3 regions of the Glutamicibacter sp. M10 genome follow, and region 1 is predicted to be linked to each of the others. Evidence: riboswitches for the same ligand, from Rfam matches in the RefSeq annotation. Region 1 holds a riboswitch; each other region holds the start of a gene.

The links. Region 1 has a riboswitch for thiamine pyrophosphate ahead of N6V40_RS17670 (NAD(P)/FAD-dependent oxidoreductase). Riboswitches for the same ligand answer to the same signal wherever they lie in the genome.
Region 2: linked by a shared signal. The riboswitch ahead of N6V40_RS06915 (ECF transporter S component) and the one ahead of N6V40_RS17670 (NAD(P)/FAD-dependent oxidoreductase) in region 1 are both predicted to bind thiamine pyrophosphate.
Region 3: linked by a shared signal. The riboswitch ahead of thiC (phosphomethylpyrimidine synthase ThiC) and the one ahead of N6V40_RS17670 (NAD(P)/FAD-dependent oxidoreductase) in region 1 are both predicted to bind thiamine pyrophosphate.

The regions. Positions count from the first base shown of each region.
Region 1 is NZ_CP104918.1:1,775,587-1,777,842, forward strand. It holds gene N6V40_RS08710 (mechanosensitive ion channel) at 1-214, shown strand, start outside; gene N6V40_RS08715 (GNAT family N-acetyltransferase) at 298-1,332, opposite strand; TPP riboswitch at 1,344-1,448, shown strand; gene N6V40_RS17670 (NAD(P)/FAD-dependent oxidoreductase) at 1,446-2,144, shown strand; gene N6V40_RS17675 (FAD-dependent oxidoreductase) at 2,117-2,256, shown strand, end outside.
Region 2 is NZ_CP104918.1:1,410,440-1,412,695, reverse strand. It holds gene N6V40_RS06920 (ATP-binding cassette domain-containing protein) at 1-525, opposite strand, end outside; gene N6V40_RS06915 (ECF transporter S component) at 522-1,142, opposite strand; TPP riboswitch at 1,208-1,331, opposite strand; gene N6V40_RS06910 (DUF4235 domain-containing protein) at 1,406-1,657, shown strand; gene mnhG (monovalent cation/H(+) antiporter subunit G) at 1,746-2,147, opposite strand; gene N6V40_RS06900 (MrpF/PhaF family protein) at 2,147-2,256, opposite strand, start outside.
Region 3 is NZ_CP104918.1:1,562,019-1,564,274, forward strand. It holds gene thiC (phosphomethylpyrimidine synthase ThiC) at 1-1,085, opposite strand, end outside; TPP riboswitch at 1,081-1,190, opposite strand; tRNA gene N6V40_RS07655 (tRNA-Thr) at 1,366-1,436, opposite strand; tRNA gene N6V40_RS07660 (tRNA-Thr) at 1,956-2,027, shown strand; tRNA gene N6V40_RS07665 (tRNA-Met) at 2,075-2,148, shown strand.

The sequences.
Region 1 (2,256 bases):
CTCAATCATCAACATGGCCTTCGGCGCAATTGTCATCGGCGCAGCTCTTGCAGCAGCGCTGGCCTTCGGCCTCGGTGGACGTGACGCAGCGGCTCGTACGCTGAACAAGATTGATACCGACAAGGTCGTCTCCAACGAGCCAGGTTCGGCGCCGCCGGCACCGCCGGCTCCACCAGCACCACCGACGACTCCACCTACGACGCCTGGCATCTAACCAGCTAGATCAAAACATCAGGGACAAAATAAAAAGTCGTGGAATCCGCTATGGATTTCACGACTTTTTACGTGCCGTTGAACTTACTCAGTTAGGTTCAACGGCAATGGAACTACAGACGGGACTGGATCATCCCGAAGTCGTGCGTATGTAAAAACATCAATACGCTCACCGTCAATTAGGAATTTGCCCCGCTCAATACCCTCACGCAGAAAACCGTTCTTTTCAGCGACATGGCGGGAACCTGGGTTATTTGCGCGTAACCCTAACTCCACGCGGTAAATGTCCTGCTCTTCAAAGAGATAATTCGCCAGGGTGGCCACAGCCCGAGTAGTCAGTGACTGCCCTCTAAATGCCTGATGCATCCAATACCAAATCCAAGCATTCTTGTTACTTGAATCTAAGGTGGCGCAAACTAAACCAATCAATCGCCCGTTCTTCGTGATGGCCAACGGACATTGACGTCGCCAATCAGCTAGTAGGGCGCCAACATGTTTACGGGCGTTAGCGGGAGTGCTGGCCTCACCTTGACGATGCATTAGTGCATCAGAGGTAAAGGCTTCAAAAACCGCGTCGGCATCTGACGCCCTGAGCTTTCGAACGCTAATTTCATCACCGGTAGTTTCTACTTGCGCATTGGTGGTATCGCGTTCTTTGTCGGTTGCCGTTGCGCTCAGTGTTCCTTGGTGAAAGAGCATTTGCCAGCGGCCCTGATCGTGGAACCACAGGGAAGTGCGATGACTTGCCCTGTGACCGAAGGTGGACCACCGGAGCAACACAAGGTTTGTTGACAGTTGTGTACCAACAGGGTCATGAACCTGTCCTGCGCTGCCACCAGAATCCTCAGCGACCAACAATCTAAGAATCTGTTCTCGGTTGTAGGTACGTCCGCTGGCTCCAATCTCACCAAAGTTCTTGTGCAATAGAAGACTCAGCTGGTCAGGGTTGTTGCGAATCGTAGGAGACAGTAGCTGCTGCTCAAACTCAACGATGGTTTCCAACAACGTGGAACCAGCAACCAATTCAGCGGGATACTTCGGAAGCGACATGTTTGTAAGTACATCACAGAAGATGACGGAACAAAGTCCGCCGTAGTTCGCTTTTATGAGCTGGGTCATGCTTATAATCGCAACATCTCCGCGGGAGCCTGAATCGACCAGGCTGAGAGGGCACTGAGCCGACCGCTATACCTGATGCGGGTCATGCCGCCGTAGGAAGGAAGCGTGCGCCTATGCATGTCAACATCGTTGGTGCCGGAATCATCGGCCTAGCCACAGCGTTTGAGCTCAGCTCGCGCGGGCACACTGTCTGCATTATTGATCCTTCACCCGGCCAAGGCGCCAGCCATGCTGCCGCAGGAATGTTGGCGCCGGCAGCAGAAACCGTCTGGGGCCAAGGACCACTGCATCAGATGTTGGCCGCCTCCAACAAGAGCTATCCAGATTTTGTGAACAGGATTCAAGCGATCTCGGGCCAGCGTCCCGACTATCTGACAAGCTCAACCTTGGTGGTGGCGGCAGAACCCGCGGACCGTGAAGCCCTACACGAGCTGGTGGAATTACAAACTTCCTTAGGCCTGTCAGCTCAAAAGCTCTTGCCCAGCCAAGCGCGAAACCTAGAGCCTGCGCTGGCCAGAAACATTGCTGGTGCGGTGCTTTGCGAGGATGATCATCAAATTGACCCTCGCTCGGTGGTACGAATTCTTCTGGAGTATTTCCAGTCGGATCTCGTGCTTGAACAGTGTGTTGAAGTGATCAAGGATGACAAGAATCAAACCACGGCCGTGCTGACGTCTTCAGGTACAAGACTGGAAGCAGAGCAAACAATTCTCTGTACTGCCCTAGGAACGGTTAGGGAGTTCAACCAGCTCCCGTACGCCCGGTTTATGGTGACATCCTGCGGATCCAAGGCCCACCCGGCCCTGCATTAGTGACCCGAATTATTCGAGGCATCGTGCACAGAGAAAATGTCTATCTGGTTCCGCGCAAAGACGGAAGTCTTGTTCTCGGAGCCAGCGTGCGCGAAGACGGGAATCCACAAGT
Region 2 (2,256 bases), 370 kb from region 1:
CAATCCTGGCTGCATGGCCAAGATCCCGGCCAGAGCCAGTCGCTGTTTCTGTCCTCCGGATAGTTCTTGGGTCCGGTGGTCAAAGGAGAGCATGCCTAGACCTACAGCGTCCAATACTTCTGGGATGCGCTCACGGATCACCTCGGGATCTACAGCAAGATTCTCCGCACCGAAGGCGACATCATCAGCTACCCGGCTCTGCACCACTTGGGTCTCCGGGTCTTGCTGCATCAGCCCAACCGGGCGTTGGCGAGCAAAGGCATCTGCCCCGTCAATGAGTAGCTCGCCACGCATTTGCTGCGACTCGTCGACTTCCAACAACCCCGCCAGAGCATGTAGCAAGGTCGACTTTCCCGCACCGGAAGGACCAACAAGAAGTACTTTCTGGCCAGCCTGAATATTAAGGTCTAAACCGGAAACGGCGGGAGTTGTTCTTTCGGCATGCTGCCAGCTAAAACCACGCGCAGAAATCTCGGCGCCCCGCCGAGTTTGAGCGTCAGCGCCACGGTTAGCCAGCGAACTCATTTGGCGTCCAGTTTCCCGGACTCGAGGTGAGCACGGCGGCTAGCCAGTGCGCTCAGTGCACCGGTCTTAGCCAATCCACGGGTGGCCAGCCAAGACAGCAGACCAGCGATGATCAGTCCAGAGACGCCGGTGATCAGCACGTGCAAGATCTTTAGTGCTGAGGTGTATTCCACGTAGTACGCCAGGATGTAGGCTTCGGAAATACCGGCGAAGATGCCGGTGAAAAAACCTGCAATGAGCGCAACGCTCAGGTTCCACTTGCGGTAGCGGAAGATGGCAAAGACCAATTCAGCACCAAGGCCCTGGACCAGCCCGGAAACGATGACGCTCAGACCGTAGTGAGATCCCAGCAATGCCTCGATAATGGCTGCCAGTAATTCGCAGAACACTGCTGCACCTGGTTTGCGGATGATCAGGGCACCGAGTACCGCTGGGAAGAGCCATACGCCAGTCAGCAGTGCAGCGGCAGGTGGGAAGGCAACAAAAGCTAGCGAGAACAGCGGCATGCCTGCGCTCCAAGCCCAGAAGATCACTCCTGAGGCTACGGCGATTACTGAGGCTACGACGATGTCGACAACGCGCCAGCTGGTTCGCTGTTTTGCGGCTACTTGGTTCATGGGTGGTCCTCCTATATTTAGGAGGGGAGATGTACGGACTGATGGCATAGTGCTACACCCGTCCGCATCCGAGATGCTCGACTTCCTTCGCCGGTACTAGCCGGAGCAGGTTCGAGGGTCTGCGATCTATCGCACTCTCAGCGTCTTGGCGACTTCTTTTTGAAGTCTGACGCTCCCCTGTCGGAAAAATTACTGCTCCCCCACCTTACCGCAGGTATGCTGGGCAGAGGAAAGATAAGTTACGACGTTGAAGCGAGGGCAATATGAACACAGTACAGAAACTTGCCACCACCGGAATTTCGATTGGCGCCGGTTTGCTCGGCAGCAAGCTAGTTGATCAGCTGTGGAAGGGCGTCACCGGAAATAAGGCTCCCCGCAAGGGTAGCGAAGAAGCTGCTGAGGCTTCATTCCGTCAGGCGCTCGGATTCGCGATCTTCTCATCGATTGTCGCAGCGACCATCCAGGTCTTGGCAGACCGTGGCACCAACAAGGTTGTCGCACGGTTCAGCAAGTAGCTAATGCTCAAGGAACGGCCCACCAATGGTGGGCCGTTCCTTTTTGTTTTGTTCAGTTTTACACTGCTCAGTTTTTCACTGCTCAGTTTTACTTTGAGTCCTTCGACTCTTCGCTGGAGACTTCAACAGACGCGGTGGCCGGTGCGTCAGATACCGTGTCCACTACTTGCCTCAGTTCATCGGCGTAGAGAGATTGTTTGGCAGCGTGCTTGGTTCGGTAACCAGCGCGCCCAATCATATGTGCGGATACGGGAGCGGTCAGTAGCTGCATCCCCCAAGCCAGGAACAATACTGGAACCACACTCCAGCTACGCAAGTGAATTGCTAGCGCGGTGAAGATCAGCAGAAAGCCAAGTACTTGCGGTTTGGTGGCGGCGTGCATCCGAGTGAGCATGTCGGGGAATGAAAGCAGACCGATACCGGCAATCAGCGACATGAGGCAGCCGGTGATCAGCAGGACGGCGACAAGAATATCGAGGAACAATTCCATTAGGCGTTCCTCTGATCCGAGACGTACCGCGACACCGTAACCGAGCCAATGAAGCCCAAGGTGCACGCAACAACGACAAACAACAGGTAGTCGGTGTGGCGGTTGAAGA
Region 3 (2,256 bases), 210 kb from region 1:
CGCTTGGTCAGCTCAGCTAGGGTATCTAGCTCAGCGAACTGCGCGGCGTCATTGGCATCAGCAATGGAGCCGGGACGAAGCCCGTCACCCAGTGAGAAAGCAACGTCGTACTGTGCGAAGATTTCGCAGAGCTCATCAAAGTGCGTGTACAAGAAATTCTCTTCGTGATGTGCCAAGCACCAGCCGGCCATGATGGACCCACCGCGCGAGACAATGCCGGTAACCCGGTTGGCAGTCAAAGGAACATAACGCAAGAGCACGCCAGCGTGAATGGTCATATAGTCCACGCCCTGCTCACACTGTTCAATGACGGTATCGCGGAAGATCTCCCAGGTCAGTGCGTTGGCTTCGCCATTGACCTTTTCCAAGGCTTGGTAGATGGGCACCGTTCCGATGGGCACCGGTGAATTGCGGATGATCCACTCACGAGTGGTGTGGATGTCATCACCGGTGGATAGATCCATGACGGTGTCTGCACCCCATTTGGCGGCCCACTGCAGCTTGGATACTTCTTCAGCAATCGAGCTGGTCACCGCAGAGTTGCCGATATTTGCATTGATTTTCACCAAGAAGGCTTTGCCGATAATCATCGGTTCAGATTCCGGGTGATTGATATTGGACGGAATGATTGCTCGCCCGGCCGCCAGCTCGCTGCGCACCAGTTCTACATCGCACTCTTCGCGAACCGCTACATATCGCATTTCAGGGGTGATCACCCCAGCTCGTGCGTAGTGCATTTGGGTTACTGTGGCCCCCTGAACTGCACGTAGTTGTGGCGCCGTGCGTCCGGCCCATTCATCGCTGGCAGTTCCTCGGCGGACCGCTGAGCGCCCGTCATCGTGCAGATTGCGTTCGCGGCCTTCATAGACCGCAACGTCTGCTCGTTCCATGATCCACGGTTCCCGAAAAGGATTCAGTCCCTGAGTTGGTTCGCTACCTGGACCACTGGTGCGATACACCCGTAGCGGTTCATTTGGCTGGCCATTGGGGGAGTCCGCAAGTTGAATTTGCGTGACGGGAACTGAGATCCCTTCCGATTCGCGGAACGCGAGAGAGTGGGCAGGATGTTGTTCAAATTGTTCCATTGAGAAACTCACTTCCTTCGCCGGCATTACCCGGACAGGTTCAACGGTCGCGGACGGCGATAGCCCGATCTCAGCCCTTGCCATGGGGCTCCCGTGTGGTCGGAGACGACACTAGCATGAAAAAATCGGCGCACAAGAATGGGCGCCAAAATTTGACGCTAGGTCTGAGCGTTGGAAGTGGAAGATGGGGGAGAAGCGAAGTGGCAGCGGGGCCCAAGAAAATAAGTCCAGATAGACGAAAAGAGAGACAATCTGAATTCAGATTGTCTCTCTTATTTCGAGCCCCTGCCGGAATCGATCCGGCGACCTCGTTCTTACCAAGAACGCGCTCTACCACTGAGCTAAGGGGGCAACGAGTAAATACTCTACACAGGTTTTTGGCGATTTCAAAATCCGTAACGAGTTTGTAGCTGACGTCACAAGACCCCTACTCAAGTAGGAAAAACGCGGCAGGGGATCGGTTGCTCGATGGTGTTCTAAACGCGGGTAGTCTGCGCCGCGAAAAATGGCAGACCTCGCACATGTTGATATTTACCTCTTTTGACTGCGAAGCATCAAGATGTACGGATGTTTTGTTGTTGGAAAAGTGATTTTCACTGACTCAAGCGGCAGGAAAGTGGCACCGCTTGGTCGTTAGAAAAGGAACTCGTGCAGCGCTTTCCGAAGGCTGGAAATTACCAAATTGACCACTACTAATGCTCCAGTGAGCATCGTCACCTATGCGCTTTTGTGCCAACCTTCGTTCCATGTCAGCACTACGTCTTCTAGAAACATGCGTTGACTTGGGGTAACGCGACGCGGTCCGAAATTCATTGGAGGCGAATGACGATTTTTCTTTGTGCCCAAAGCCGTGTAGAGTATTTACTCGTTGCCCCCTTAGCTCAGTGGTAGAGCGCGTTCTTGGTAAGAACGAGGTCGCCGGATCGATTCCGGCAGGGGGCTCTGAGTGAGAAGTAGTCTTGGCTTCTACTGGATTGCTTCTCACTTGTGGCGGCGTAGCTCAGCTGGTTAGAGCGCACGACTCATAATCGTGAGGTCCCGGGATCGAGTCCCGGCGCCGCTACAGATTTGGCCCCGAAATTCATTGAATTTCGGGGCTTTTTCATGCTCAAAATCGAATCCTAGTGCCGTAGGTGGGACCTAGGTGTACCTCGAAAGTACCCCCGACGTC